DNA from 3 places in the Pseudomonas sp. Tav-5-1A genome. Region 2 is predicted to be linked to each of the others. Evidence: riboswitches for the same ligand, from Rfam matches in the RefSeq annotation. Region 2 holds a riboswitch; each other region holds the start of a gene.
What was found. A riboswitch is a leader RNA that binds a small molecule or an ion and turns the genes downstream of it on or off. The one in region 2 is predicted to bind cobalamin.
Positions count from the first base shown of each region.

Region 1: another riboswitch for cobalamin. It lies ahead of AC0J42_RS21935 (ABC transporter substrate-binding protein); the one in region 2 lies ahead of cobO (cob(I)yrinic acid a,c-diamide adenosyltransferase).
Region 3: another riboswitch for cobalamin. It lies ahead of cobW (cobalamin biosynthesis protein CobW); the one in region 2 lies ahead of cobO (cob(I)yrinic acid a,c-diamide adenosyltransferase).

Region 1 covers NZ_CM146901.1:4,788,771-4,798,407, forward strand. Annotated here, with positions in the region: gene AC0J42_RS21915 (substrate-binding domain-containing protein) at 1-117, shown strand, start outside; gene AC0J42_RS21920 (LysR family transcriptional regulator) at 111-1,019, opposite strand; gene AC0J42_RS21925 (DUF4142 domain-containing protein) at 1,207-1,701, shown strand; gene AC0J42_RS21930 (class I SAM-dependent methyltransferase) at 1,785-2,711, shown strand; adenosylcobalamin (AdoCbl) riboswitch at 2,894-2,976, shown strand; gene AC0J42_RS21935 (ABC transporter substrate-binding protein) at 3,020-4,042, shown strand; gene AC0J42_RS21940 (FecCD family ABC transporter permease) at 4,042-5,070, shown strand; gene AC0J42_RS21945 (ABC transporter ATP-binding protein) at 5,067-5,828, shown strand; gene cobF (precorrin-6A synthase (deacetylating)) at 5,839-6,594, shown strand; gene AC0J42_RS21955 (SurA N-terminal domain-containing protein) at 6,762-8,636, opposite strand; gene AC0J42_RS21960 (HU family DNA-binding protein) at 8,844-9,116, opposite strand; gene lon (endopeptidase La) at 9,266-9,637, opposite strand, start outside.
Region 2 covers NZ_CM146901.1:5,129,796-5,139,432, forward strand. Annotated here, with positions in the region: gene cobD (threonine-phosphate decarboxylase CobD) at 1-188, opposite strand, end outside; gene cbiB (adenosylcobinamide-phosphate synthase CbiB) at 181-1,089, opposite strand; gene bluB (5,6-dimethylbenzimidazole synthase) at 1,086-1,736, opposite strand; gene AC0J42_RS23495 (cobyrinate a,c-diamide synthase) at 1,736-3,049, opposite strand; gene cobO (cob(I)yrinic acid a,c-diamide adenosyltransferase) at 3,046-3,657, opposite strand; cobalamin riboswitch at 3,790-4,017, opposite strand; gene AC0J42_RS23505 (PQQ-dependent sugar dehydrogenase) at 4,265-5,581, shown strand; gene AC0J42_RS23510 (C40 family peptidase) at 5,663-6,202, opposite strand; gene AC0J42_RS23515 (C40 family peptidase) at 6,315-6,950, opposite strand; gene AC0J42_RS23520 (NAD-dependent deacylase) at 7,018-7,791, opposite strand; gene hda (DnaA regulatory inactivator Hda) at 7,785-8,489, opposite strand; gene AC0J42_RS23530 (AI-2E family transporter) at 8,649-9,637, opposite strand, start outside.
Region 3 covers NZ_CM146901.1:4,407,746-4,417,382, reverse strand. Annotated here, with positions in the region: gene metH (methionine synthase) at 1-157, opposite strand, end outside; gene AC0J42_RS20055 (fatty acid cis/trans isomerase) at 331-2,625, shown strand; gene AC0J42_RS20050 (acyltransferase family protein) at 2,843-3,865, shown strand; gene nfuA (Fe-S biogenesis protein NfuA) at 3,935-4,519, shown strand; gene AC0J42_RS20040 (GlxA family transcriptional regulator) at 4,568-5,548, opposite strand; gene cobM (precorrin-4 C(11)-methyltransferase) at 5,638-6,390, opposite strand; gene AC0J42_RS20030 (cobalamin biosynthesis protein) at 6,449-6,844, opposite strand; cobalamin riboswitch at 6,940-7,131, shown strand; gene cobW (cobalamin biosynthesis protein CobW) at 7,226-8,293, shown strand; gene cobN (cobaltochelatase subunit CobN) at 8,297-9,637, shown strand, end outside.

The DNA.
Region 1 (9,637 bases), 340 kb from region 2:
GGCATCCCGGTAGGCTCCGCGCACCCGGCCGAGGCCAAGGCCCTGCTCGACTACATGGCTTCGGCCCAGGCGCAGTCGGTGGTCACCGGCACCGGCCTGGACTCAGTGCCTCACTGATCTTCCAGGGGTTTCTTGAACTCCCTGATCAACTGCTCCAGTTCCAGCGCCGCCGGGGTCAACAGCCGGCCCCGGCGGCGGATCAACCCCACGCTGCGCAGCACCTCGGGCTCCACCAGCGGGATGCTGGTCATCCACTGGTGCTCGCCCAACGGCAAGGCCATGGACGGCACCGCCGCAATCCCCAAGCCCGCCTCAACCAGCCCGAGCATGGTCGTCACATGGCGGGTCTCGCAGATGCTCGGCCGCGCCGGGCGGATGTGCAGCAACGCCTGGTCCAGCACGAAGCGGTTGCCGGAGGTCTTGTCCACCGAGATGTAGTCGTGCTGGAAATACTCTTCCCAGCTCAGCTGCTTGCGCCCGGCCAGGGGGTGGTCGCGGCGGCAGGCGGCCACGTAGTGCTCCTGCACCAGCAGTTCGAATTCCAGCTCCGGCGGCAGGTTGCCGGTAAAGCTCAGGCCCAGGTCGGCCTCGCCGCTGAGCACGGCCTGCTGCACGTCGTTGGCGCTGGCATCGAGCACCTTCACGCGAATGCGCGGGTAGAGCTTGTGGTAGCGGGCCACCACCTTGGGCATGAAGTAATAGGCGGCCGACGGCACGCAGGCCACGGTGACGTTGCCCAGGCGCGTGGAGGCCACTTCGCTGATGCCCAGCAGGGCGATGTCCAGGTCATTGAGCAGGCGTTCGGCGCTGGGGGCGAAGGCACGGCCGACCATGGTCAGGTTGACGCGGCGGGTGGTGCGGTCGAACAGCCGCACGTTGAGCGCGCTTTCCAGCTTTTCGATGCGCCGGCTCAACGCCGGCTGGGAGATGCTGATGGCCTCGGCGGCCTTGCGAAAACTGCCCTTCTCCACCACTGCGCGAAAGGCCTGCAGGTCGTTCAGGTCGAAATTGATGCTCATCCCGGTCACTCATGCCGAATTTTATTTATCCGATCAGCTTAATGCATGAATGGCCATGATTGATGCTGGACCATAGTCGAAAGACCGTTCGTCGCCGCCCAAGCACCAACGCGGTGGCCGGGCAATCCATTGTAGGGAGCGAGGCGTCACCCTCTCGCTTCCCGAACAATAACGACGGAGATTTCCCATGGACGCATTCAAAGCAGGCACGCTTGTGCTGGCCCTGACCGGCGCGCTGGCAAGCCAAGCATTCGCCGCTGCCACCAGCGCCTTTGTCGCCGATGCCACGGCAGGCGGCATCACCGAAGTCGAGGCCGGCAAGTTGGCGCTGCAGAAGAGCAGCTCGGCGGACGTGAAGAGCTTCGCCCAGATGATGATCAAGGACCACGGCGCGGCCAACCAGAAGCTGGCGGCGCTGGCGCACAAGCTGGACCTGGTGGTGCCCGACGACGCCACGTTGATGGACCAGGCGAAGAAGAAAATCCTCGAAATGCGCGACGAGTCCTTCGACAAGGCCTACGCCGCCAATCAGGTGAAGGCCCACGAAGACACCATCGAGCTGTTCCAGAAAGAGGTCGAATCCTCCGACAAGGCCGAGCTCAAGGACTTCGCCAAACAGACCCTGCCCAAGCTGCAGGAGCACCTGAAAATGGCCAAGGAACTGCAAGCCAAGCATCAGTGATCCTGGCGCGCACGGCCGTGGATTTCCCACGGCCCTGCGCCAGCGTTTACCATGGGCGCTTTATGCCCTGCCAAAAGTCTTTCATGAACGCCGACGCCCTCGCTTTATTGCAGCAACACCTCAGCACCGCCCTGCAACACCCGCCTGCCGAAACCCGCCGCCTGTTCCACGGCCGCGGCCGCTGCTGGCCGGGCCTGGAGCAAATCACCGTGGACTGGCTGCAAGGGGTGCTGCTGGTGTCGCTGTTCCGCGAACCGGCCGCCGACGAGCTGGCCGCGCTGAAGCCGCTGCTGCTGGCACTGGCCCAGGCCACCCCACAGGTGCACAGCCTGATCCTGCAGCACCGCTACCTGCCCGACAGCGCCGCCGAATGGCTGCTGGGCGAGCCGGTGGAGCAATGGTTCATCGACGAGGACGGCCTGCGCTACCAGCTGGACTTGGGCCGCAAGCAGAACATCGGGCTGTTCCTGGACATGCGCTACGGCCGCCAATGGGTGCGCGAGCAGGCCGCGGGCAAGCGCGTGCTGAACCTGTTCGCCTACACCTGCGGCTTCTCGCTGACGGCCATCGCCGGCGGCGCCGAGCACGTGGTGAACCTGGACATGGCCCGCGCCGCCCTGAGCCGCGGCCGTGACAACCACCGCCTGAACGGCCACGACCTGGACCGCGTGAGTTTCCTGGGCCACGAGCTGTTCAAGTCGTGGGGCAAGGTCAAGCGTGGCGGCCCCTATGACCTGGTGATCATCGACCCGCCGTCGTTCCAGCGCGGCAGCTTCGTGCTCACCCAGGACTACCGCAAGGTGCTGCGCAAGCTGCCCGAGCTGCTGACCGAACAGGGCGTGGTGCTGGCCTGCGTCAATGACCCGGCCATCGGCTCCGACTTCCTGATCCAGAGCATGGCCGAGGAAGCGCCGCAGCTGACCTTCCAGCACCGCCTGGAAAACCCGCCGGAATTCCCCGACGCCGAGGCCGAAGGCGGCCTCAAGGCGCTGGTATTTACCAGCGCATGAACCCCGCATGACTGCGTAGCCGCTGCCGCAGGCTGCGCTGGCCCTTGCCCACGCTGAAAATATCCAGCGTACGCCAGGGCCAGCGCAGCCTGGCGGCAGCGGCTACAGCGTTTGCCCCTGGGAAGGTGAACGGCAGGTTGCTCTCTTGGGCAATGCCACTTACCCTCTGCGGGCTTTTTCATGCGTGCAGCAGGAAGCCGGTGCAACTCCGGCGCGGTCGCGCCACTGTGTTCGGGCCTCCCGAAAGCCAGACCTTGCTGCACGCCATTTCTTTCGCCCAACGGACGCGCCATCCCGGGAGCCGCTGCATGCTGTTACGCCGCCTTGCCTTTGCCTGCCTGTGTTTATCCGCCGCCTCAGCCGTAGCCGCCGCGCCGGCCAGCCACTACCCACTGACCGTGCAGAACTGCGGCCACAGCGTGCGCATCGACGCCCCACCACAACGGGCGGTCAGCCTGGGCCAGGCCAGCACTGAATTGCTGCTGTCCCTGGGCCTGGGCCCGCGCATGGTCGGCACCGGCGTGTGGTTCGGGCCGCTGCCGCCGTCGCTGGCGGCCGCCGGCGCCAAGGTGCCGCGCCTGGCCGACAACGCCCCCAGCTTCGAGGCCGTGGCCAAGACCGCGCCGGACATCGTCGTGGCGCAGTACACCTACCACATCGGCCCCCAGGGCGAGGTGGCGACGCCCGAGCAGTTGCTGAAGCTGGGTATCCCCTCCTACGTGTCGCCCAGCGACTGCGACGGCAAGGGCGTGACCGCCACCTCCAACGCCGATGGCAGCCGCAGCCAGCTGTATTCCCTGGCCCTGGTGGACAAGGAAATCAGCGAACTGGCGACCATCTTCGACGTGCCCGCTGCCGGCCAGGCCCTCAGCGCACGCCTGCATGAGCGCGTGGCGGCCGCCGTGAAACTGGCCAGCGCCACCGCGCACCCACCGCTGTCGGTGCTGTACTGGTTCTCCAGCACGCGCCTGGAAGGCGACCCGTGGGTGGCCGGCAAGCACGGTGCGCCGGGCTATATCTCCCAGGTGCTGGGCCTGCGCAACGTCATCGACAGCGATGAGGAATGGCCCGGCGTGAGCTGGGAGAGCATTGCCGCCCGCGATCCCGACGTGATCGTGCTGGCGCGCATGCAGCGCCGCCTCTACCCCGCCGACGACGTCGAGAAGAAGCTGGCCTTCCTGCGCAACGACCCGGTGACCCGCGAACTCAAGGCGGTGCGCAACGGCCGCCTGATCGTGGTCGACGCCAACACCCTGAACCCGTCCATGGGCGTGGTCGACGCCATCGAACAGATCGCCAAGGGCCTGGCCGACACGGGCAAGGCGCCTTGATGCCAGTGGAGCGCAGCCGCCTGGGCCGCTGGGCCCTGGCCCTGCTGGCGCTGTTCAGCCTGGGCCTGTCGATTGCCCTGGCGGTGTCCCTGGGCGAGCTGGACATTCCCATAGTCGTGACCCTCAAGGCGCTGCTCAACGGCCTGGGGCTGGGTGCCTATGACGTGCCGCGGATCCAGCAGGGCATCATCTGGGAATACCGCCTGAGCCGCGCGCTGGTGGCCGCCTGCTGCGGCGCTGGCCTGTCGCTGTGCGGCGCGGTGTTGCAGGCGCTGCTGCGCAACGCCCTGGCCGATCCGTACGTGCTGGGCATCAGCGCCGGCGCCTCCACCGGCGCGGTGCTGGTGATGCTGCTGGGCCTGGGCGGCGGCTTGATTGGCATATCCCTGGGGGCCTTCCTCGGCGCCGCGCTGGCGTTCGGCCTGGTGGTGCTGCTGGCCACCGGCATCCGCGGCGGCCCGGCCCAGGTGATACTGGCCGGCGTGGCCGGCGCGCAGCTGTTCAACGCCCTGACCGCCTGGATCGTCTCCACCTCGGCCAACGCCGAACAGGCGCGCAGCGTGATGTTCTGGCTGCTGGGCAGCCTGGGCGGCGTGCGCTGGGCGGACGTCGGCTTGGCCGCTGCGGTGGTGGGCGCCGGCCTGGTGGTGTGCTTGTACTGCGCGCGCACCCTGGATGCCTTCGTGTTTGGCGACGACGCCGCCGCCAGCCTCGGCGTGCCGGTGGCGGGCCTGCGCTGGTTGCTGTTCGGAGTGACGGCGCTGATCACCGCCACCCTGGTGAGCATCGTCGGCGCCGTGGGTTTCGTCGGCCTGGTGGTGCCGCACATCGCCCGCCTGCTGGTAGGCCCGCGGCACGTGCGGCTGCTGCTGGCCTGCGTGCTGATCGGCGCCAACTTCATGGTGCTGGCCGACATCGCCTCACGGTTGATCGTGCCCGGCCAGGTGCTGCCCATTGGCGTGGTCACCGCCCTGGTCGGCGCGCCGGTGTTCGCCGCCCTGCTCTACCGCAACCGGGCGGCGCCATGAGCCTGCGCGCCGACAACGTCGGCTGGAGCGTCGACGGCCAGGTGATCATCGACGGCATCAGCCTGGACCTGCCCGCCCAGGGCACCCTGGGCCTGATTGGCCCCAACGGCTCCGGCAAATCGACCCTGCTGCGCCTGCTGGCCGGCCTGCGCACGCCCAGCCAGGGCAGCGTCAGCCTCGACGGCCGCCCACTGGCGCAATGGCCGCGCAAGGCCGTGGCCCGGCGCGTGGCGCTGGTGGAACAGCACGCCGGCACCGAGGTGGACATTCGCGTGCAGGACATCGTGCGCCTGGGCCGTACCCCGCACCGCGGCGCGTTGTCGGCCTGGACCCAGGAGGACCAGGCCATCGTCGAGCAGGCCCTGGCGCGCACCGGCCTGGGCGCGCTGCGGCTGCGCAGCTGGCACAGCCTGTCGGGGGGCGAACGCCAGCGCACGCAGATCGCCCGCGCCCTGGCCCAGGGCCCCAGCGAACTGCTGCTGGACGAGCCCACCAATCACCTGGATATCCAACACCAGCTGCAGCTGCTACAACTGATTCAGGGCCTGCCGGTGACCTGCGTGATGGCCCTGCATGACCTGAACCTGGCCGCGATGTTCTGCGACCGCCTGGTGCTGCTGCAACAGGGCCGGGTGGTGGCCAGCGGCAGCCCGGAACAGGTCCTCACCGCCGGGCGGGTCGCCCAAGTCTACGGCGTGCGCTGCGTGGTCAGCCCCTCCGCCCACCATGGCCGGCCGCACATTCAATACCTGCCCTGAGGCATGGCCCATGAAAACCGTCCTGGTCATCGGCATCGGTGCCGGCAACCCTGACCACCTGACCTTGCAGGCGCTGAAGGCGCTGAACCGCGTCGACGTGTTCCTGCTGTTCGACAAGGGCCCGGCCAAGCACGGGCTCAACGACCTGCGCCGCGACCTGTGCACGCGCCTGGCCACCGAGCGGCCCTGGCGCATGGTGGAAGCCGACCACCCGCCGCGCGGGCCTGACGGCGACAGCTATGCGGGTGCGGTGCAGCAGCTCAACGACGACAAGCAGCGGCTGATCGAACGGCTAATCGCCGATGAAGTCGCCGATGGCCAGTGCGCGGGCATCCTGGTGTGGGGCGACCCGGCCCTGTACGACAGCACCCTGCGGATTTTGCAGGCGATCCTGGCCGCCGGCCGTGAGGTGTTCGAGTACCAGGTGATACCCGGCATCACCGCCGTGCAGGCGCTGGCCGCAGCCCATCGGGTGCCGCTGAACGAGATAGGTGGCTCGGTGCGCATCAGCCCGGGGCGGCAGCTGGGGGATGCATTGGGTGCCGGCGACAGCCAGGTGGTGATGCTGGACGCCCATCAGGCGTTCAATCGCTTGCGTGGCCAGGGGTTGTATATCTGGTGGGGCGCCTACGTGGGCAGCGCCGATGAGATCCTGATTGCCGGGCCACTGGACCAGGTGGCCGACCAGATCGAGCACGTGCGCGACCAGGCACGGCTGCGCCACGGCTGGATCATGGACACCTACCTGCTGAAACCCACCCCGTAGCAGCTGCCGCAGGCGGCGTCCGGGGCTGTGCGGTATTCCAGGAAGACCGTGGCGCTGGGGGACGCGGCCTGCGGCCGCTGCTACGAGGGCGGTACAGGCGAGGCGGTATTGCGGCCGGGAAATGAAAAAGGCCGCTTGCGCGGCCTTTTTCAGGTGGGCATCACGGCTTAGTAGCGCGTGATATCCGCCTTGGTTTCCAGCGCCTTGCGGTAGGCCGCGAAGTCCTGCTGGCCAGCACGCGAGGCCAGGAAGCGGCGGTATTGCGCTTTCTCGGCATCGCTGGCGGCAGCAGCTTCGTTGACACCGTTCAGGCGGACCAGCACGTAGCTGCCATCGGACAGGCTGACGCTGTCGTAGACCGGCTTGTCCTTGCCCACGGGCTTGGTCATGCGGAATACGTCCTGCAGCACGGTCGGATCGATACCTTCCTGGCTACGCGACACGGCTTCCTGGGTTTTCCAGGCCTGGCCTTCCTGCGTCGCCGCCAACGGGATCTTGCCGTCGCGCAGGCCGGCCACCAGGGCATCGACCTTGGCCTTGACCTGCTCGCTGGCCCTGACCTGCGCCAGGTGCTTGCGGATCGCGTCAGACACGGCTTCCAGCGGCAGTTGCGCCGGCTTGCGGTGTTCACGCACGTGCACCACCACGGTGGTCTCCGGGTCCAGCTCGATGGCCGAGCTGTTGGCGCCTTCGTCCATCACTTCCGGGCTGAACGCGGCTTGCACCACGGCACGGTTGGCGGTCACGCCTTCGCTGCCACCTTCGCGGCCAAACGGCGCCGAGGTCTGGACCTTCAGGCCCAGGTCAGCGGCTGGCTGCACCAGGTCGGAGGCTTCGTACGAGGAGTCTTCCAGTTTCTTGGCAGCGTCCACGTACATCTGCTCGACCTGGGCGGTCTTGGCGTCACGGGTCAGCTTGTCTTTCAGGCTGGCGAAGGTAGGCGCCTGAGGAGCCTCCACACCCAACAGCTTGATCAGGTGCCAGCCGAACTGGCTGCGCACCGGCGCCGATACCTGGTCCTTGTTCAACGCGTACAGCGCCGTCTCGAAGGCCGGGTCGTAGACGCCCTTGCCGGCGTAGCCCAGGTCACCGCCATTGTTGGCCGAACCCGGGTCCTGGGAAAATTCCTTGGCGAGCTTGGCGAAGTCTTCACCCTTGGCCAGGCGCGCCTGGATCTCTTCGATCTTGGCCTTGGCCTGGGCGTCGGTGGTCTTGGCGTTGACCTCGATCAGGATGTGCGCGGCACGACGCTGCTCGGTGAGCGCGGCGGTCTGGGCCTTGTAGGCGGCCTGCAGGTCTTCGTCCTTGACGGTGACCTTGTCGAAGAACGACGACTTCTTCAGCTCGATGTAGTCAATCACCACCTGGTCGGGGCTCATGAACTCCTTGGCGTGCTCGTCGTAGTGTTTCTTCACTTCATCGTCGGTGACCTTGATGGCCGACGGGTCAGCCTTGAAGGTCAGCGAAGCGAAATCGCGCGTCTGCTTTTCCAGGCGGGCGAAGGCCTGCACCTGGGCGTCGGTGACAAAGCTGCTGCCGGCGACACCGGCGCGCAGTTGGCCGACCAGCATTTCCTGGGCCATCATCTGGCGGAATTGCAGGCGCGAGTAGCCCATCTGGCGGATCACGGCATCGAAGCGATCGGCGCTGAACTTGCCGTCCACCTGGAATTCAGGCGTTTGCAGGATCAGTTGGTCCAGCTCGGCTTCCGAGAAGCTGAACTTGGCATCGGTAGCGCCCTGGATCAGCAGCTTGCGGTCGATCAGGCCCTTGAGGGCCGCTTCACGCAGCATCTTCTCGTCGAGCATGGAGGCGTCGAAATCCTTGCCCAGCTGTTGCATCAGCTGGCGGCGTTGCAACTCGACCGCCTGGGCCAGCTCGCTCTGGGTGATGGCGTCGCCATTGACCTTGGCCGCGTCGGCGGTGTGGCTGGTGGCTTTGAAAATGGCATCGAAGCCAGTCAGTGCCATCAAGGCAACGATGACACCGATGATGGTCTTGGCAATCCAGCCTTGTGAATTGTCCCTGATATTCTGCAGCATGCGTCCCCCAGAAACGGTTGTACTGATTAAGCAACCGCGGAGAGTGGGTAGAATCCGGATAGAAGAAAGGCGCATCCGAGGATGCGCCTTCTCGTAACAGGCGGAGCAAGCGCCGGCGCCGTGCGTCGGCTTGAGACCAGCTCAATGGCTGCTCCGCTTCCAGGTCGGAAATTTTTCCCGCCCCGGTCGGGCAAAGGCGTGAAAGGCTTAGTTTACCGCTTCTTTCAGTGCTTTGCCGGCTTTGAAGCCAGGCTTCTTGGCAGCAGCGATTTCCAGGGTCTTGCCAGTCTGTGGGTTACGGCCAACGCGAGCTGGGCGGTCAGTCACAGAGAAAGTACCGAAACCTACCAGTACCACGGAGTCGCCAGCCTTCAGAGCGCCAGTGACGGATTCGATAACTGCGTCCAGCGCGCGGCCAGCTACAGCTTTCGGGATATCAGCAGATGCGGCGATAGCATCAATCAGTTCCGACTTGTTCACTCTTAAGTCCCCTTATATCTATATGAGTTTGTTTCTAAGTATGTGGTAAAGCTAAAACTGTGCCGGGAGGCTGCTGACACCGGTAAGTGCCGCTTTATAACAAGGGCCTGAAAAAGCTGTCAAGGAAGGCCCCCCGGCCGAAATACGTGCTAGTGCGTGCTGATTCTTTCCTTGGAATCCGTGTCGCGTTTCTCGTCCTTCGCGACTATCTCCGGAGCCACATCGGGCAAGGGCTCCGGGGCGTATTGCAGCGCAATCTGGAGCACTTCGTCAATCCATTTAACCGGTTTAATCTGAAGATCCTGCTTAATATTGTCAGGAATTTCCTTCAAATCACGCACGTTCTCTTCGGGAATGATCACAGTCTTGATCCCACCACGGTGCGCAGCCAGCAATTTCTCCTTCAAGCCACCGATTGCGAGCACTTGGCCACGCAGGGTGATCTCGCCGGTCATGGCCACGTCGGCACGCACTGGAATCTGCGTCAGGGCCGAGACCAGGGCGGTGCACATACCGACACC
Region 2 (9,637 bases):
CCGTAGTAGGCGCAGGCCGCCGCTTCCAGGCCGTCGTCGGTTTCCGGCAGGCGCGCCCAGGCGCGTTCGGGAATCGCGGGGATCGGCCAGGGCCAGGGCGCCAGGCCGCTGGACAGGTCGAGCCAGTCGGCCTCGGCGATGCCGTATTGCTGCGCCGCCTTGCGCAGTCGTCCACCGTGCTCAAGCATAGAATTGCCCTCCCACACACAGGATCAGCAGCCACAGCCACACACCGCGCTGCACCAGTTGCCAGCCGCGGTCGATGGCGTCGGCGTCGGCCGCCGGGCCTTCGCCCAGGGTCGCGCGCTCATGCAGCTCGCCATGATAGACCGCCGGGCCACCCAGCTCGACGCCCAGGGCGCCAGCACCGGCTGCCATGACCGGGCCGGCGTTGGGGCTGTCCCACTTCGGCGCCTGCTGGCGCCAGCAGCGCAGGGCCAGGCGGGTCTTGCCCAGCACCGCGTAGGTCAGGGCCACCAGCCGTGCAGGAATATAGTTGAGGACGTCGTCGATGCGCGCTGCCGCCCAGCCGAAACGTTCGAAGCGCTCGTTGCGGTAGCCCCACATGGCGTCCAGGGTATTGCTCAGGCGGTACAGCACCACGCCCGGCGCGCCGGCCACGGCAAACCAGAACAGCGCGGCGAACACCGCGTCGCTGCCGTTCTCCAGCACCGACTCGGTGGCGGCGCGCGCCACGGCGTTGGCGTCCAGCTCGCTGGTCTGGCGGCTGACCAGGTAGCCCACGCGAGTGCGGGCGGTGTCCAGGTCATCGCTGCGCAGGGCCTGGGCCACGGGCGCCACGTGCTCACCGAGGCTGCGCAGGCCCAGGGCGCAGTACAGCGCCAGGATTTCCACCAGGGTGCCCACGTATGGCAGCCAGGACAGCAGCGTGGCCAGCAGGGTCAAGGGGATGACGGCCAGGAACCAGGCCGTCACGCCGTGGCTGCGCCAGCCACGGCCGCCGCCGTTGAAGCGGCGCTCCAGGCGGTCGGCCAGGCGCCCGAAGGCTACCAGCGGGTGACGGCTCTTCGGCTCGCCAAGCAGGGCATCCAGCGCCACGCCGGCAACGGTGACCAGGGCGATGCTCATGGCTTAACCCCCCAGTGGTTCTCATACAGCATCTCGCTCAACGGCTTGGCCTCGGCCCAGCCTTCCATCACCAGCATGGGCGATGGGTAGAATTCGGTCACCGGGCCCAGGCACAGCACGGCCATGGGCTTGGCGCCGGCGGGCAGCCCCAGCAGGTCGGCCAGGGCCTGGGGGTCGAACAGCGAGACCCAGCCCATGCCCAGGCCTTCGGCACGCGCCGCCAGCCACAGGTTCTGGATAGCGCAGGACAGCGACGCCAGGTCCATCTCCGGCAAGGTACGGCGGCCGAAGATGTAGCGCTCGCGGTCGTCCATCAGCGCCGCCACCAGCACCTCGGCGCAGTCGTTGATGCCTTCCACTTTGAGCTTCATGAACTCGTCCGAGCGCTCGCCCAGGGCCTCGGCGGTGCGCACCCGCTCGTCCTCCACCACCGCCTGGATACGCTCGCGCAGGGCGCGGTCGCTGATGCGGATGAAGCGCCAGGGCTGCATCAGGCCGACGCTGGGCGCCTGGTGCGCGGCGTGCAGCAGGCGCGCCAGCAGTTCCGGGGCGACGTCGCCGCCGGCGAAGTGGCGCATGTCGCGGCGCTCACCGATGGCTCGGTAGATGGCCGCGCGCTCGGCGGGGGTGTAGGCGTTGTCAGTCATCAAATGTGCGAGGCCCCTTTGGGGCAGAACAGGGCGGCAACGGCCGCCGGGTTGGAAGGGAAATAGAAGTGCACGTACGATGCCGTCAGCCGGCCATCACGGTACACCGCCTCGGCGCCGCGGCCACCGTTGGGGCTGAGGCCACGGGCAATGGGCTCAAGCGCGGTGCTGGTCAGCGAATGGTGGTAGGTGTGGCCGCGCAGGGTGCCTTCGGGCAGCTCCACGGCTTGCAGGGCCAGGGCCGCCAGGCGCTTTTGCATCACCGCTTCGCCAGCTAGCAGGCCCAGCAGCTCGGCGCGCTGGCCGTCAACGTCGGTCAGGGCGTCCAGCAGGAACAGCATGCCGCCACATTCGGCCAGCAGCGGCTTGCCCTGGGCGTGGTGGCCGCGAATCGCCGCCAGCATCGGCGCGTTGGCGGCCAGGGTGTGGTGGTGCAGCTCCGGGTAGCCACCGGGCAGGTACAGGCTGTCGCAGGGCGGCAACTGTTGGTCATGCACCGGCGAGAAGAAGCTCAGCTCGGCGCCCATGGCGCGCAGCAGGTCGAGGCTGGCGCCGTAGGTGAAGGCGAAGGCCTCGTCACGGGCGACGGCAATGCGCACGCCGGCCAGCAGCGGTTCGCACGGCACCGGGGTGGGCGCAGCAAAGGTCACCGGCGGTGGCAGCGCGACTTCGCAGCTTGCCGCCAGGGCATTGGCGGCCGCGTCCAGGCGCAGGTCCAGGTCGTTCAGCTCGCTGGCCTGCACCAGGCCCAAATGGCGGCTGGGCAGTTCGATGCCGGTCTCGCGAGACAACGCGCCGTACCAGCGCAGGCCTTCAGTGAGGCTGCCTTCAAGCAGTTGCGCGTGGCGCAGGGTGCCGACGCGGTTGGCCAGCACGCCGGCGAACGGCAGGTCCGGCTGGTAGCGCGCCAGGCCCAGGGCCAGGGCGCCGAAGGTCTGGGCCATGGCGGTGCCGTCGATCACGCCCAGCACCGGCACGCCGAAGTGCCGCGCCAGGTCGGCGCTGCTGGGGGTGCCGTCGAACAGGCCCATCACGCCCTCGATCAGGATCAGGTCGGCCTCGGCCGCCGCTTCCCACAGCAGGCGCCGGCTTTCCTCGGCGCCCACCATCCACAGGTCGAGCTGGTACACCGGCGCGCCACTGGCCCGTTCCAGGATCATGGGGTCGAGGAAATCCGGCCCGCACTTGAACACCCGCACCTTGCGCCCCTGGTTGCGGTGCAGGCGCGCCAGGGCAGCGGTGACGGTGGTCTTGCCCTGGCCAGAAGCGGGTGCTGCGATCAGCACCGCCGGGCAATGACGCGGCTGGGTCATAGCTCGATGCCCTTCTGGGCACGAATGCCGGCCTGGAAGGCGTGCTTGAGCATGCCCATCTCGGTGACGGTGTCGGCCAGTTCGACCATCTCGTCCTTGGCGCCACGGCCAGTGACCACCACGTGCTGCATGGCGGGACGCGCCTGCAGGTCGGCCAGCACCTGGTCGAGGTCCAGGTAGCCATGCTTGAGGGCGATGTTCAGTTCATCGAGAATCACCAGGCCGATGCTCTCATCCTGCAACAGGCCACGGGACACTTCCCAGGCGGCCTGGGCGGCGGCGATGTCGCGCTGGCGGTCCTGGGTTTCCCAGGTAAAGCCCTCGCCCATCACGTGGTAGCGCACCTGCTCGGGGAAGCGGCGGAAGAACAACTCTTCGCCGGTGGCGTTGCGGCCCTTGATGAACTGCACCACGCCGCACTGCATGCCGTGGCCCATGGCGCGCGCGAGCATGCCGAAGGCCGAGCTGCTCTTGCCCTTGCCGTTGCCGCTCAGGACCAGCAGCAGCCCGCATTCGTTGGGCGCATTGGCAATGCGCTCGTCAATGATCGCCTTCTTGCGCAACATGCGCGCCAGATGGCGTTGTTCACGTTCCTGGGATTCACTCATCGCAGCTCTCCGCTACACCTGCACACAGGCGACATCGACGAAAAGCCGCCGCCCGGACGGGCGCAGCGCAGACTCGTCAATGCCGCTCTCACCCGCGCGACAGAACAAAAGGGGACCGGCAAGCCAGCGGCTTGCCAAGAAGGGTTCCAGGCCGGTCTCCGGACTCATGAGCGGGGGCATGCACACCCGGGGCCACGCGCCTTCCCGAGCCAATTCGGCCCAGTGGCGCCATGCGCGACCTTGACTCATTTACCGTTGCGGGGGCAGCGCCGGGCTCGCACGCCTGCGGCGGCTCACCGGCTTCCCTGTTTCACCCTGCCAGCCGTGGGGCTGCAGGGCACCTGAAACACGCCGGGAAGGTTAGAGGGTTGGGGGTGGGAGGTCAATTAAAGCTCGCCATACCTCCCCTGTAGCAGCTGCCGCCAGGCGGCGTCCGGCCCTGACGCGGCCTGGCTATTGCACCGCAGCGCCTGTGGACGCGGCCTTCGGCCGCTGCTAGGGAACTCCCCGTAGCAGCGGCCAAAGGCCGCGTCACAGGGTTTTATTGGAACCACTGCCCTACCCCACCCCTCTACAGCACATACCTCCGCCTCAGCGAGCAATTACAATGCACAAGACCCGCCTGGCCCTGATCATCCTCGCCTCCAGCACGCTGCTGGCCTGCGGCGAGTCCTCGACCCTGAAGGTGGCCGACGGCACCGGCCCGCACCCGCAGCTGCCGGCGCCGAACAAGACGCTGATCCCCACGGTGAACATCGCCGACGCCATCGGCTGGCCCGACGGCGAGAAACCCCAGCCGGCCAAGGGCACCCAGGTGGCTGCCTTCGCCGAGGGCCTGGACCACCCGCGCTGGCTGTACGTGCTGCCCAACGGCGACGTGCTGGTGGCCGAGACCAACGCGCCGCCCAAGCCCGAGGACGCCAAGGGCATCAAGGGCTGGGTGATGAAGAAGGTCATGGGCAAGGCCGGCGCGGGGGTGCCCAGCGCCAACCGCATCACTCTGCTGCGCGACACCGACGGCGACGGCGTGGCCGACACCCGTACGGTGTTCATCGCCAACCTCAACTCGCCGTTCGGCATGACCCTGGTGGGCAGCGACCTGTACGTGGCCGACACCGATGCCCTGCTGCGCTTCCATTACGACACCGGCGCCACCGCCATCAGCGGCCAAGGCACCAAGGTGACGGACCTGCCGGGCGGGCCGCTCAACCACCACTGGACCAAGAACGTCATCGCCAGCCCCTCGGGCAACAAGCTGTACGTCACCGTGGGCTCCAACAGCAACGTCGGCGAGAACGGCCTGGACAAGGAAGCAGGCCGCGCGGCGATCTGGGAGGTGGACCGCGCCAGCGGCGAGCACCGCATCTACGCCTCCGGCCTGCGCAACCCCAACGGCATGGGCTTCGAGCCGCAGACCGGGCAGCTGTGGACCTCAGTCAACGAACGCGACGAGATCGGCAGCGACCTGGTGCCTGACTACATCACCTCGGTGAAGGACGGCGGCTTCTATGGCTGGCCGTTCAGCTACTACGGCCAGCACATCGACAACCGCGTCAGCCCGCAGAACCCGGCACTGGTGGCCAAGGCCATCGCCCCGGACTACGCCGTGGGCCCGCACACCGCTTCCATCGGCTTCACCTTTGCCAGCAACAGCGGCGGGCTGGCGGCGCCGTTCAACCATGGCGCCTACGTAAGCCAGCACGGTTCGTGGAACCGCAAGCCACACAGCGGCTACAAGGTGATTTTCGTGCCGTTCGTGGACGGCAAGCCCAGCGGCCAGCCGATCGACGTGCTGACCGGGTTCCTCAACGACAAGGAACAGGCCATGGGCCGGCCGGTTGGCGTGACCGAGGACCACAAGGGCGGGGTGCTGGTGGCGGATGACGTGGGGAACAAGATCTGGCGGATTACAGCTGAGAAGTAAACAACCTGTGGGAGCTGGCTTGCCAGCGAGCTTTGGGGGAAACCCGAACAGCTCGCTGGCAAGCCAGCTCCCACAGGCGCATCAAGGGTTGTGCGCCAGGCTTGCTGGTTGCAGCACGCGCTTGGCGTTCAGGTAGGCGTGCTGCCAATACGGCTTGTTGAGGTAGTCCAGCTTCACCGTGCCACCCGTGGCCGGGGCATGCACGAAGCGGCCCTCGCCCACGTAGATCCCGGCATGGCTGACCTGCGAACCGCCGCTGGTGGCGAAGAAGATCAGGTCACCGGACTGCAAGGCATCCTTGCTGACATCGGGGGCGCGCATGCTGATCATTTCCCGCGTGGAGCGCGGCAGGCTGATGCCGGCCGCGTCGCGATAGACGTAGGCGATCAGGCCGCTGCAGTCAAAACCCGAATCCGGTGTGTTGCCGCCCCAGCGGTATGGGGTGCCGACCAGCCCGATGGCGCGCATCAGGACGTCATCGGCCTGGGGGGACAGGGGCTGCTGGGGGGCTGAAACAAAAGGTTGATACACCGGCGCAGGCGCAGGTGGCGGCTTGTGGCCAGCGCAGGCGGTGAGCAGGCCTGCGAAGAGTAATAGCGCGAAACGGGCCGTTAGCGACATAAACAGAACCATCCTGATTCAACTGCCGTTGAAGACTAGCTTGTATTCCCGAAAACGCGCAACGGCGGCACACTTTTCAGTGCGCCGCCGCTGCGAGTACCGCCCAGACTGCTTACTTGCGTGCGATAGTCGTGGTCGGTGCCATGGCCAAGGCACGCTTGGCTTCGATAAAGGTCTTGCTCCAGTAGGCGTCATCGAGGCTGTCGATGCGCACGCCGCCGCTACGGTGGCTGCTGGAGTGGATGAACTGGTCATCGCCCAGGTAGATGCCGGCGTGGCTCACGCGACCACGGCCACGGGTGCTGAAGAACAGCAGGTCACCGGGCTTGAGGTTGTTGCGGGCTACCAGGGGGGCCTTGACGTTGATCATGTCACGCGTGGAACGCGGCAGGGTCATGCCGGCCTCCTCGCGGAACAGGTAACCGATGAAGCCGCTGCAATCGAAGCCCGATTCAGTGGAACCACCGGTGCGATAGCGGGTGCCGATCAGCGATTTGCCGCGTTCCAGGATGCTGTCAGCCAGCATGGGCATCTGGTAGGGCTTGCTGTTCTCGGAGAAGTCAGCCAGTTCCTTTTCGGTATCCAGCTCTTCTTCTTGGAAATTCAGGGTTACAGCTTTCGCCTGGGCCTGGGACTGTGGAGTCACCGGGTTGAGAGCCTGTTGCTGCGATACCGGCGTATGAGCCGCGCAGCCGAAAAGCAGGGTCACGAGTGCGAGGGGCACGAGGGGTGCGAAGCGCTTTAGCATGGGCACGACCGTGTCTGTAATAGTTAAGAAGACGCGACTATGCCCGCTATCAAATCCATTTGCAAATTCAATCGAAAAAAATGTGACTCAGCAGTTTCGGCATGACTTCTAACGCCCTACTCTCAAAAAACACGTCCATGCTGGCAGAAAGCCCGCTTCGCAATGGGTTGATCTCAATGGCAAACCCGCCAGCGGCGCGGGTTTCAGCGATGGGCGCGTTGATGTAGGGGAAGCTTGCCGTGGTGCCGATCACCAGCACCACCTCGAAACCGATCGCCATTTGCCGATACAGCGCCTCAATCGCCCGCTCAGGCAGCATTTCCTCGAAAAGCACCACGGAAGGCCGCATAACGCCATTACAGACGTTGCAGCGCGGCGGCAGTGGCTGACCAAGGATTTCCCGCAAATCATCGCGTACAGCGCCACAGGCGCGACAGAACAGTGGCGCCAATTCCCCGTGAATTTCAATTAACCGTTCGTCGGGACTTCCTGCCTGACGGTGATAACCGTCAATGTTTTGCGTCAGCACCCAGCACTCCGGCTTGGCTTTCTGCAGCTGGGCAATGGCATGGTGCGCCGCATTGGGTTGCGCGCCCAGGCAGGCCTCGCCCAGCTGCGCCAGGTATTTCCAGCACAGCGCCGGGTCGCGTTCGAGCATGGGCCCCGACAAGGCTTTTTCGATGGGCAGGCCTTCGCTGGTGGTGCCGTTGTACAGGCCACCCAGGCCACGGTAGGTGGGCAACCCGGAGTCGGCGGAGAGGCCGGCGCCGGTAATCACCAGGATGCGCCGGGCATCACGCAGGGCAGCGCCGGCGCGGGCCAGCAGCTGCGGGTCTACCAACCCAGGGTTTCCTTGAGGAAGGGAATGGTCAGCTTGCGCTGCGCTTGCAGGGAGGCCTGGTCCAGGCGCTCCAGCAGGTCGAACAGCGCACTCATGCTGCGGGTACCACGAGTGAGGATGAAGTGCCCGACCTCGTCGGTGAGGTGCAGGCCGCGGCGCGAGGCGCGCAACTGCAGGGCACGCAGCTTGTCTTCGTCCGACAGCGGGCGCATCTGGAAGATCAGCGCCATGGTCAGGCGCGACTTCAGGTCCGGCAGCTTCACCGCCAGCTCGCGCGGCGAATGAGAGGCGGCGATCAACAGGCGCCGGCCGCTGTCGCGCAGGCGGTTGAACAGGTGGAACATGGCCTCTTCCCACTCGGGCTTGCCGGCAATGACCTGCAGGTCGTCCAGGCACACCAGCTCGTACTGTTCCAGGTAATCGAGGATTTCCACGCCGCGGTCGAGCAGCTGCGCCAGGGGCAGGTACACCGCCGGCTCGCCCATCTGTTCGAAGCGCAGGCACGCGGCCTGCAGCAGGTGGGTACGGCCCACGCCCTGCTTGCCCCACAAGTAGATCAGGCTTTCGGTCCAGCCGGCGTCGGCTTCGCACAGGCGTTCGACGTAGCCGAGTGCAGCGGCATTGGCGCCTGGATAGTAATTGATGAAGGTAGCGTCATCACGCAGACGCACACCTAAGGGCAGCTGAATCGGTTTCATGCTGGCTGACGGTTCTGGCGAACCGCAGGGGGCCTCTGTGTGAAGTTAGCAAAGTTTATACCCGTGACGCCGGGCGCACAATGCAACAGACCACAAGCAAAATCAAAGGTTTGCATTCATTTGCACACCCGCTGCCGCAACAGCGGGTGCACGGCGCCACTACAGGTCAGGGTCTTCCTGGCCGCCGTAGATGTCCGATTCCTTATACAGATCATGGGCATGGCGCAGCAGCACCATGATCACCGCGGCCACCGGCAGCGCCAGCAGTACGCCGGCGAAACCGAACAGTTCGCCGCCGGCGAGGATGGCAAAGATCACTGCCACCGGGTGCAGGCCGATGCGGTCGCCCACCAGCATCGGCGTCAACACCATGCCTTCGAGCAGCTGGCCCACCAGGAATACCGCGCCAATGCCCATCAGCGGGTAGATGTCGCCGCCGAACTGGAACAGGCCGGTGATCATCGCCGCGCTGATGCCGATGATGAAGCCCATGTACGGCACGATGGCGGCGAGGCCGGCGATCAGGCCGATCAGCAGGCCCAGTTCCACCCCCACCAGCATCAGGCCGGCAGCGTAGATGATGCCCAGCGCCAGCATCACCAGCAGCTGGCCACGCACGAATGCGCCCAGCACCTCGTGGCACTCCTTGGCCAGGGCGACGATCTTGCCCTCGCGGTGGCGCGGCAGCAGGCTGCGGATCTTGGCCATCATCAGGTCCCAGTCGCGCAGCAGGTAGAAACCCACCACCGGGATCAGCACCAGGTTGGTCAGCCAGCCGATCAGCGCCAGGCTGGAGGCCGTGGCCTGGCTCAGCACCACGCCGACGATGTCGGTGGTCTGGCCCATGTGCTCGGTGATCGCGGCCTTGATCTTGTCGAACTTCCAGAAGCCGTCGGCCAGGCCCAGCTTGGCCTGCACCCACGGCAGGGCCACGTGCTGCAGCCAGTCCAGCACCTGCGGCGCCAGCTCGTACAGGCGCACGAACTGCTTGGCCAGCAGCGGCACCAGCACCAGCAAGGCAATCATGAACACCAGGGTGAACAGCGAGAACACCACGATCACGCCCCAGGTGCGCGACAGGCCGACCTTTTCCAGGCGGTCCACCAGCGGATCCGCCATGTAGGCCAGCACGATCGCCACCAGGAACG
Region 3 (9,637 bases), 720 kb from region 2:
TGACGTCGCTGGGCCAGTCGGCGAAGCGCGTGCCACGATAGTCGGATTCCTCCAGGCGGTAGCTTTGGATCATAGTGCCCATGCCGCCATCGAGAATCAGGATGCGCTCTTTGAGGGCTTGCTGAAGTGCTTGGAGACGAGCGCTGCGGTCAGACATAGGGCTACCTGTCAGGACAAAAACAAAAAGAAAGCGGATAGATAAGGTGCGAAATCATAACAAACCTGCGCGCTTTTAAACGCTTCTACCTTTTACATGAATTCGGCTCATGTTGAAGGGGCGCCGCCACAGGTAGAATTGCCACTGCTATTACACAATCAGGACACCGCCACATGGTGCATCGCCTCCTTGCCGCCGCAGTCATCTTTTTTGCCTGCCTGACTGCCCACGCGCAAGCCCCCGTCGCCAGCCCGGCGATTTCGTACACCCGTGACATCCAGCCTATCCTCACCGAAAAGTGCGTGGCCTGCCACGCCTGCAACGACGCCGCCTGCCAGCTCAACCTGGGCAGCGCCGAAGGGGCCACCCGTGGCGCCAGCAAGGTGCCGGTGTACCAGGGCGACCGCAGCACGGCCGTGGCGCCGTCGCGGATCTTCTATGACGCCCAGGGCGAGGAAGAGTGGCGCCGCAAGGGCTTCTATTCGGTGCTCGACGCCCAGGGCAGCCAGGCCGCGCTGATGGCGCGCATGCTGGAACTGGGGCACAAGAACCCGCTGCCGGCCAATTCCAAGCTGCCGGACAACATCATGCTGGGCCTGAACCGCACCAACATGTGCCCCATGCCCGGCGAGTTCGACGCCTACGCCGCTGCCCACGTGCACGAAGGCATGCCCCTGGGTGTCACCGGCCTCACCGATGCCCAGTACGCCACCGTGCAGCGCTGGATCGCCGCCGGCGCGCCGGTCGACCAGCAGGCCGTGAAGGCCAGCCCGAAAGAGGCCGCGCAGATCGCCGAGTGGGAAGCGCTGCTCAACCGCCCTGGGTCCACCGAGGCCCTGGTGGCCCGCTGGCTGTATGAACACCTGTTCCTGGCGCACATCTATTTCGTTGGCGGCGAGCCTGGTCACTACTTCCAGTGGGTGCGCTCGCGCACGCCCAGCGGCAAGCCCATCGACCTGATCGCCACCCGCCGCCCCGACGACGACCCCGGCGCCGTCTTCTATTACCGGCTGATGGCGGTGCAGGGCGTGATCGTGCACAAGACCCACATCACTTACCCCATGGGCCCGGCCAAGCTGGCGCGGGTCAAGCAGCTGTTCTACAGCGGCGACTGGCACGCCACCTCGCTGCCTGGCTACGGCCCGCGCCACCGCGCCAACCCGTTCGAGACCTTCCAGGCCATTCCGGCGGTGGCGCGCTACCAGTTCATGCTGGATAACGCCGAATACTTCGTGCGCACCTTCATCCGTGGCCCGGTGTGCCGCGGGCAGATCGCCACCGACGTGATCCGCGACCACTTCTGGGCGCTGTTCCAGGAGCCGGCCCACGACCGCTACGTCACCGACGCCGTGTACCGCGCCAAGGCCACGCCGTTGCTGGAGATGCCGGGCCAGGACGACAACGTCGGCAGCATCCTGTCGCTGTGGCTGGCCTACCGCGACAAGCGCAACGCCTATGAAGACCTGCGCCGCGACGCCTACGCCGACATGCCGCCGCCCAGCTGGTCGACCCTGTGGGCCGGCAACGACAACGCGCTGCTGACCATCTTCCGCCACTTCGACAGCGCTTCGGTGAACAAGGGCCTGATCGGCGACGTGCCGACCACCATGTGGCTGTTCGACTACCCGCTGCTGGAGCGCACCTATTACCAGCTGGCGGTGAACTTCGACGTCTACGGCAACGTCGCCCACCAGGCGCAGACCCGGCTGTACTTCGACCTGATCCGCAACGGCGCGGAAATCAACTTCCTGCGCCTGATGCCGGCCGACAAGCGCGGAAAGCTGCTGGACAGCTGGTACCAGAACAGCGGCAAGGTGAAGATGTGGCTCGATTACCAGAAGATCGACACCAGCACGCCTAGCACCATGAAGCTCAGCGAGCACGACCCCAAGCGTGATTTCGGCCTCAAGCTGATCCAGCGCGCCGGCAGCCTCAACGCCAGCCCCGACCCGATCAACCGTTGCACCGGCGCCTACTGCTCGCGCGATGGCATCAGCGAGGAGTTCAAGAACGTCGAGCAGTCGCTGAGCCGCCTGGTCTCGCGCCCCGAGGCCGGCCTGCCGGTGATCGAGCGCATGCCCGAGGCCACCATGTTGCGCATCCAGGGCAAGAGCGGGCGCATGGTCTATAGCCTGCTGCGCAACCGCGCCCATACCAACGTGGCGTTCCTGCTGGGCGAGGCCTACCGCTACATCCCGGGGCTGGACACCCTGACCCTGTGGCCCGGCGTGCTGAGCAGCTACCCCAACTTCATGTTCAACGTGCCGGCCGACCAGGTGCCGGCGTTCGTCGATGCCATGCAGCAGTCCAGGGACCAGGCCAGCTTCGACAAGATCGTCGAGCGCTGGGGCGTGCGCCGCACCAACCCGCAGTTCTGGGATTTCTTCCATGACCTGACGCGCTACATCCAGGAGACCGAGCCGGTGGAGGCGGGGGTGCTGGACATGAACCGCTACGAGAACCTGTAACTACAAGCTACCGGGGAATATCGCAATTCCGTAGCAGCTGCCGCAGGCTGCGTCCAAGGGCGACGCAGCCTTCGGCAGCTGCTACGGATTCCCCCATATCCCCGTGGCCGCACCACCGCCCGTCAATCCGGATGACCTTTGCCCCCTTTTTGAAGTCCGACCCTTTGAGAGTGCACCGAAAGTGCGCACGGTCAGGTTCCAAAAAAGGCGGTAAACAATGCTGATTTCGCTTCAAGCCCTCCGGGCACTGGCAGCCTGGACGGTTGTCTGCCATCACTTCATGCAGATCTTCTTCGACTTCCATGCCAGCGGCCCCATCGGCCAATTCTTCGTTGATCGCGGCGCCGTCGGCGTGGACATTTTCTTCGTCATCAGCGGCCTGGTGATCTACCTCTCCACCCAGGACAAGGACATGCCCGCCGGGCGTTTCCTCCTCAACCGCGCCATCCGTATCGTGCCCGCGTACTGGTTCTACACCCTGCTGATGGGACTGATGATCGTCGCCGTCGGCCAGCAGATGCCGCACCAGGTGGTGGACCTGCCGCATTTCATTCTGTCGCTGCTGTTCATCCCATCGGAGAACCCCGGCGGCTACGGCCTGTACCCCACCCTGAACGTCGGCTGGACCCTAAACTACGAAATGTTCTTCTACCTGATGTTCTCGCTGGTGTTCGTGGTGCCCAAGCGGCATCGTCCTTTAGTCGTAGGCCTGGCGCTGTTCGCGGTGTGCGAAATGGTCGGCCACTATGGGGTGCTGAGCCGCTTCTACGCCAACAACATCATCTATGAATTCCTGCTCGGCATCGCCATCGGCTGGGCCTACCGTCGTGGCTGGATCGCCCAGGCGCTGTGGGTGCCGCTGCTGGTGATCGGCGCCTCGCTGGTGGCCATCTACAACCTGCCGGCCAGCGACCGGCTGTTGAACTGGGGTGTGCCCAGTGCCTTGATCGTGCTGGCCTGCGTGGCCATGGAGCCGTGGTTCAAGGGCAATCGCGTGCTCAAGACCCTGGGCGACTGCAGCTACTCGGTGTACCTGATTCACGTGATGGTGCTGTACACCGGCTGGTTCGCCAGCGAGCGCCTGAACATCAACCCGTACCTGGTTTTCGCCGTTTGCGTGCCGGTCATCGCCCTGGCTTCGTGGGCCAGTTACGTGTGGATCGAGACCCGCCTGTACCGCCGCATGAAGGGCTGGGCGGAGGCGCGCCTGGCGCCGGTGGAGCGCCCATCCATAACCTGACAAAAATACTGGGACTTTGTGCCGCGCCCGGTTTGGCGTAAACTGCCGGCAAGTCTGTGAGGAACTTACATGAGCGCCATAACGATTACCGACGCGGCACACGATTACCTGGCCGATCTGCTGGAAAAGCAGAACACCCCGGGTATCGGCATTCGCATTTTCATCACCCAGCCGGGCACCACCTACGCCGAGACTTGCATTGCCTACTGCAAGCCGGGCGAAGAGAAGCCGGAAGACACCGCCATCGGCCTGAAGAACTTCACGGCCTGGCTGGACGCGGTCAGCGTGCCGTTCCTGGAAGATGCCGTGGTGGACTACGCCACCGACCGCATGGGTGGCCAGCTGACCATCAAGGCGCCGAACGCCAAGGTGCCGATGGTCAATGAAGACAGCCCGATCAACGAGCGCATCAACTACTACCTGCAGACCGAGATCAACCCCGGCCTGGCCAGCCACGGCGGCCAGGTGACGCTGATCGAAGTGGTCGAGGACGGCATCGCCGTGCTGCAGTTCGGTGGCGGCTGCCAGGGCTGCGGCCAGGCCGATGTGACCCTGAAGGAAGGCATCGAGCGCACCCTGCTCGAGCGCATCCCGGAACTCAAGGGCGTACGCGACGTGACCGACCACTCGCAGAAAGAAAACGCCTACTACTAAGGCGTACGCTGCGCACCCGAAAAACGGCGCCCCGTGAGCGCCGTTTTTTTATGCCTGCACGCCGAAGCGCTCGGCGTAATCCTGCGGGCTGACGCCCAGGGCCTTGTGAAAGCTGCGGCGCATGCTCTCGGGGTGGCCGAAGCCGCACAGCCGCGCCACGCTCTGCACCGAGGCCTGGCCGCCTTGCAGCAGGGCGCGGGCTGATTCCAGCCGCACCTGCTCGACGTAGCGCGCCGGGGTGACCCCCAGTTCGGCCATGAACACCCGGTACAGGGTGCGCGGGGCCATGTACGCCCGTGCCGCCAGGGCTTCCAGCGACAGGTCGCCGCCCAGCTGCCCGGGTATCCACTCCAGCAGCGCGCCCAGGCGCGGCGCGCGGCAGGCCTGGGGCGCCAGGTGCGGGCTGAACTGCGCCTGGTCGCCGGGGCGCTTGAGGAACATCACCAGGCGCCGGGCCACGGCCAGGGCGATGGGCCGGCCGAGGTCGTCTTCCACCAGGGCCAGCGCCAGGTCGATGCCGGCCGTGACCCCCGCCGAGGTAAAGCGCTGGCGGCTGGCGCGGCTGTAAGTGTGCAGGCGTTCGCCCTGTACATCGATGGCCGGGAAGGCCTTGAGCGCTTCCACGTCGGCCCAATGGGTGGTGGCGCGGTGGCCATCCAGCAGGCCGGCGTGGGCCAGGATCAGCGCGCCGGAGCACACCGAGCCCAGGCGTTGCACCTGCGCGGCGGCGCGGCTGAGCCAGTCCAGCAGCGGCTGGTTGGCGAATTGCGCCGCCTCGCCGCGCCCGCCGGGCACCAGCAGGGTGTCGAGGCTGGCGGGGTCGGTGTCGTGGTAGCGCTGCTCGGCATACAGGCTGAAACCTGCCGAGGTCGCCACCGGGCCGGCCTGTTCCCCCAGCATCAGCAGGGTGTAGGCGGGCGCCCGGCCCAGGCGCGCCAGCTCCTCGTTGGCCGAGGCGAACACCTGCATCGGCCCGGTGACGTCCAGGCTCATCACCTCGGGATAAATCAAACAGGCAATCCGGCGCATAAAAACTCCTGGTGATTCCCGTAGCAGCGGCCACAGGCCGCGTCCGGGTCAACGCGGTGCACCTGGGGGGACGCGGCCTGCGGCCGCTGCTACAGGGGTTGTCTGTAAAGGTGCGCGTGGCCGGCGCGGTAGAGCGCCGACTCGCCGAAACAGTCCGTGTCCAGCACCCGCCCGACCAGGATCAGCGCCGTGCGGCGGAAACCCTTCGCCGCTACCTTGGCTTCAATGTCCGCCAGGCTACCGGTCACCCAATCCTGGTCCGGCCAGCTGGCCTTGTGGATCACGGCGATGGGGCAGTCGGCACCATAGTGGGGCAGCAGTTCCAGCACGATTTTCGACAAATGCTGCACGCCCAGGTGAATGGCCATGGTCGCGCCGTGCCGCGCCAGGTCGTGCAGGGCTTCGCCTTCAGGCATCGGCGACTTGTCGGCATAACGGGTCAGGATCACTGTCTGCGACACCCCCGGCAGCGTCAGCTCGGCGCCCAGCAGGGCTGCGCAGGCGGCAGTGGCGGTGACGCCAGGGATGATCTCGAAGGGAATGCCGCGTGCGCGCAGGCAGCGGATCTGCTCGCCGATGGCGCCGTACAGGCTCGGGTCGCCCGAATGCACCCGCGCCACGTCCTGGCCGCGGGCATGGGCGGCGGCCAGCAGGTCGATGATCTGCTCCAGGTGCAGCTCGGCGCTGTTGACCACCTGTTCGGCCTGGTGGCCTTCGAGCACGGCGGCGGGCACCAGGGAGCCGGCGTAGATGATCACCGGACACTGGCGGATCAGCCGCTGGCCCTTGACGGTGATCAGTTCCGGGTCGCCGGGGCCGGCGCCGATGAAGTAGACGGTCATGTGCAAATCCTGAAGAAAACGAATGCTGCTTGAGCGAAATTCAAGTGCGAGGCGGTGATTATCCGGGAATCGGGCCCGCTTGTGCCAACGCCAGGGTGGCTTTGGCGTTTTTTTGCCGGCTGACGCGCAGCTGGCTGCCGGCCCCGGCCAGTGCCAGCGCGGCGCTTTCGGCCACGCCGTGGCAGCCGGTGTGGCTGAAGGCGACGGCGGAGCGGTGGGTCAGCCGGGGCTCGAAAGGCGCGAGCTGCGCGGCGCTGAAAAGCGTCAATGGCACGTCCAGCGCCTGCGCCAGTTCCAGCAGCCCGGCCTCGTCGGCCTTCAGGTCAATGCTCGCCACGCCCGTCACGTCGCCGCGGCTCAGGCCGTGGTGGGCGAGGGTGGTGTCGAGCAGGTCGGCCAGCACGCTGGCGGGGCAGCCGCGCTGGCAGCCGAAGCCGGCGTAGAGGTCAGGCATGGGAGGCGTCCGCACATTGCAAGCCACCACTATACCCGTAGCCGCTGCCGCAGGTAGCGGCTACGGGGCGATGTTGACCTTCCCCCCCACACTGCGTAGCCTTGCAACTTCGAGGTTCTCCGCCACGCGGAGCCAAGATGGGAATGCGGTCCAAGCCGCAGCTGCCCCCGCAACTGTAAGCGGTGCGCACCCCGGCAATGCCACTGCGTTCCACGCGGGAAGGCGCCAGGGTCGGCTTTCGAGCCCACGCCGCAAGCCAGGAGACCTGCCTCGACAGACTTCCACTACAACCGGGCGGGGTGATCCGGTGGCGAATGCCCCCGCGTGCCCGGCACCCGCGGTTCTCGTCCCGTTTGCCCGCCATATTGCCAAGGGCATCCGATGAAAACACTGGCCAAGCTTCCCGTCACCATCGTCACCGGCTTCCTGGGCTCGGGCAAGACTACCTTGCTGCGCCACATGCTGGACAACGCCCAGGGCCGCCGCATCGCGGTCATCGTCAACGAGTTCGGCGAGCTGGGCATCGACGGCGAAATCCTCAAGCAGTGCACCATCGGCTGCACCGAGGAAGAGGCCACCGGCCGCGTCTACGAACTGGCCAATGGCTGCCTGTGCTGCACCGTGCAGGAAGAATTCTTCCCGGTGATGCGCGAACTGGTGGCCCGCCGTGGCGACCTCGACCACATCCTCATCGAGACCAGCGGCCTGGCCCTGCCAAAACCGCTGGTGCAAGCCTTCCAGTGGCCGGAAATCCGCAGCGCCTGCACCGTCGACGCGGTGATCACCGTGGTCGACAGCCCGGCCGTGGCCGCCGGCACCTTCGCCGCCTTCCCGGACCAGGTCGACGCCCAGCGCAAGCTGGACCCCAACCTGGACCACGAATCGCCGCTGCACGAGCTGTTCGCCGACCAACTGGCCAGCGCCGACCTGGTGATCCTCAACAAGGCCGACCTGATCGAGCCCGAGGCCCTGGCCGCCGTGCGCCGCGAAGTGGCCGAGGAACTGCCGCCGGCGGTCAAGGTCATCGAAGCCAGCAGCGGCCGCCTGCCGCTGGACGTGCTGCTGGGCCTGGGCGCCGAGTCGGAAGAACACATCGACGGCCGCTTGACCCACCATGATCATCACCACGACGACGATGATCACGACGACCACGACCACGATGCCTTCGACTCCATCTCCATCGAGCTGCCCGAAGCGCCGGAAGCCCAGCTGCTCGACGCCCTGACCACCCTGGTGGTCAAGCACGGCATCCTGCGGGTCAAGGGCTTCGCGGCCATTCCGGGCAAGCCGATGCGCCTGCTGATCCAGGGCGTGGGCACCCGCTTCGACAAGCACTTCGACCGCGCCTGGCGCGCCGAAGAAGCGCGTAGCACGCGCCTGGTGCTGATCGGCCAGGAGCTGGACGCGGCCCTGCTGGAAAGCCAGCTGCGCGCTGCCCTGAACGGTTAAGCCATGCACCTGCTGAGAACCCAGCCCGGCGGTTTCGTGCCGGACGACAGCATCGCCGACCTGGGCCAGACACCGGCCGAGCTGGTGATTCTCTGCAGCGGTGACTCGCACCTGGCGCTGCTGGCCGAGGCCGCCCGGCAACTGCCGGACGATTTCCCCAGCCTGCGCCTGGCCAACCCCATGCAGGTACAGAACCACGCCTCCGTGGACCTGTACGTGGACGAGGTGTTGCGCCACGCCAAGGTCATCCTGATTTCCCTGCACGGCGGCATCGGCTACTGGCGCTACGGCGTCGAGCAGCTGGTGGCGCTGGCGGAACGCGGCGTGCAGCTGATTCTGGTGCCCGGCGACGACCGCCCCGACCCCGAGCTCAGTGACCTGGGCACCGTGGGCCGCGAGGCGGGCGAACGCCTGTGGCACTTCCTGCGCCAGGGCGGCATGGGCAACGCGTTGTCGTTGTTCAACTGCCTGGCCAGCCAGTTTCTCGGTCGCGACTACGCCTGGGCAGAGCCCCAGGCGCTGCCGCGCACCGCCATCTATCACCCGGCCCACCACGATGCCGGCCTGGCCCATTGGCAGGCCGACTGGCAACCCGGCCAGGCCGTGGTGCCGCTGATTTTCTACCGCTCGCACCTGCAGGCGGCCAACACCGGTTTCGTCGACGTGTTCTGTCAGCGCCTGCTGGCGGCCGGCCTGAACCCGCTGCCCATGGCCGTGGCCAGCCTCAAGGAGGCCGGCTGCCTGAGCCAGGTGCAGGCCTGGATGGACGAAGTCGGCGCGGCGGTGATTCTCAACACCACCGGCTTTGCCCAGTCCAGCCCGGAAGCGCCGCACCTGCGGCCGTTCCGCCGCGACATCCCGGTGATCCAGGCCATCTGCGCCCAGGACAACCAGCCCGGCTGGGAAGCCAGCGAGCAGGGCCTGGGCCCGCGCGACCTGGCCATGCACATCGCCCTGCCGGAGCTGGACGGGCGCATCATCAGCCGCCCCATCAGCTTCAAGGACCTGGCCTGGCGCAGCGAGCGCAGCCAGTCCGACGTGGTCTGCTACCGCGCGCACCCCGAGCGCATGGATTTTGTCGCCGAACTGGCGCGGCGCTGGGCCGAGCTGGCGCGCCTGCCCAACGACCAGAAGCGCATCGCGCTGATTCTGGCCAACTACCCGACCCGCGACGGCCGCATCGGCAACGGCGTGGGCCTGGACACCCCGGCGGCGGCGCTGAACATCCTGCGTGCCCTGCACGTCGAGGGCTACCCAGTGCAGGGCCTGCCCGCCAGCGGCACGGCGCTGATCCAGCAGTTGCTGGGTGGCGTCAGCAACGACCTCGACAGCCTCGACCTGCGC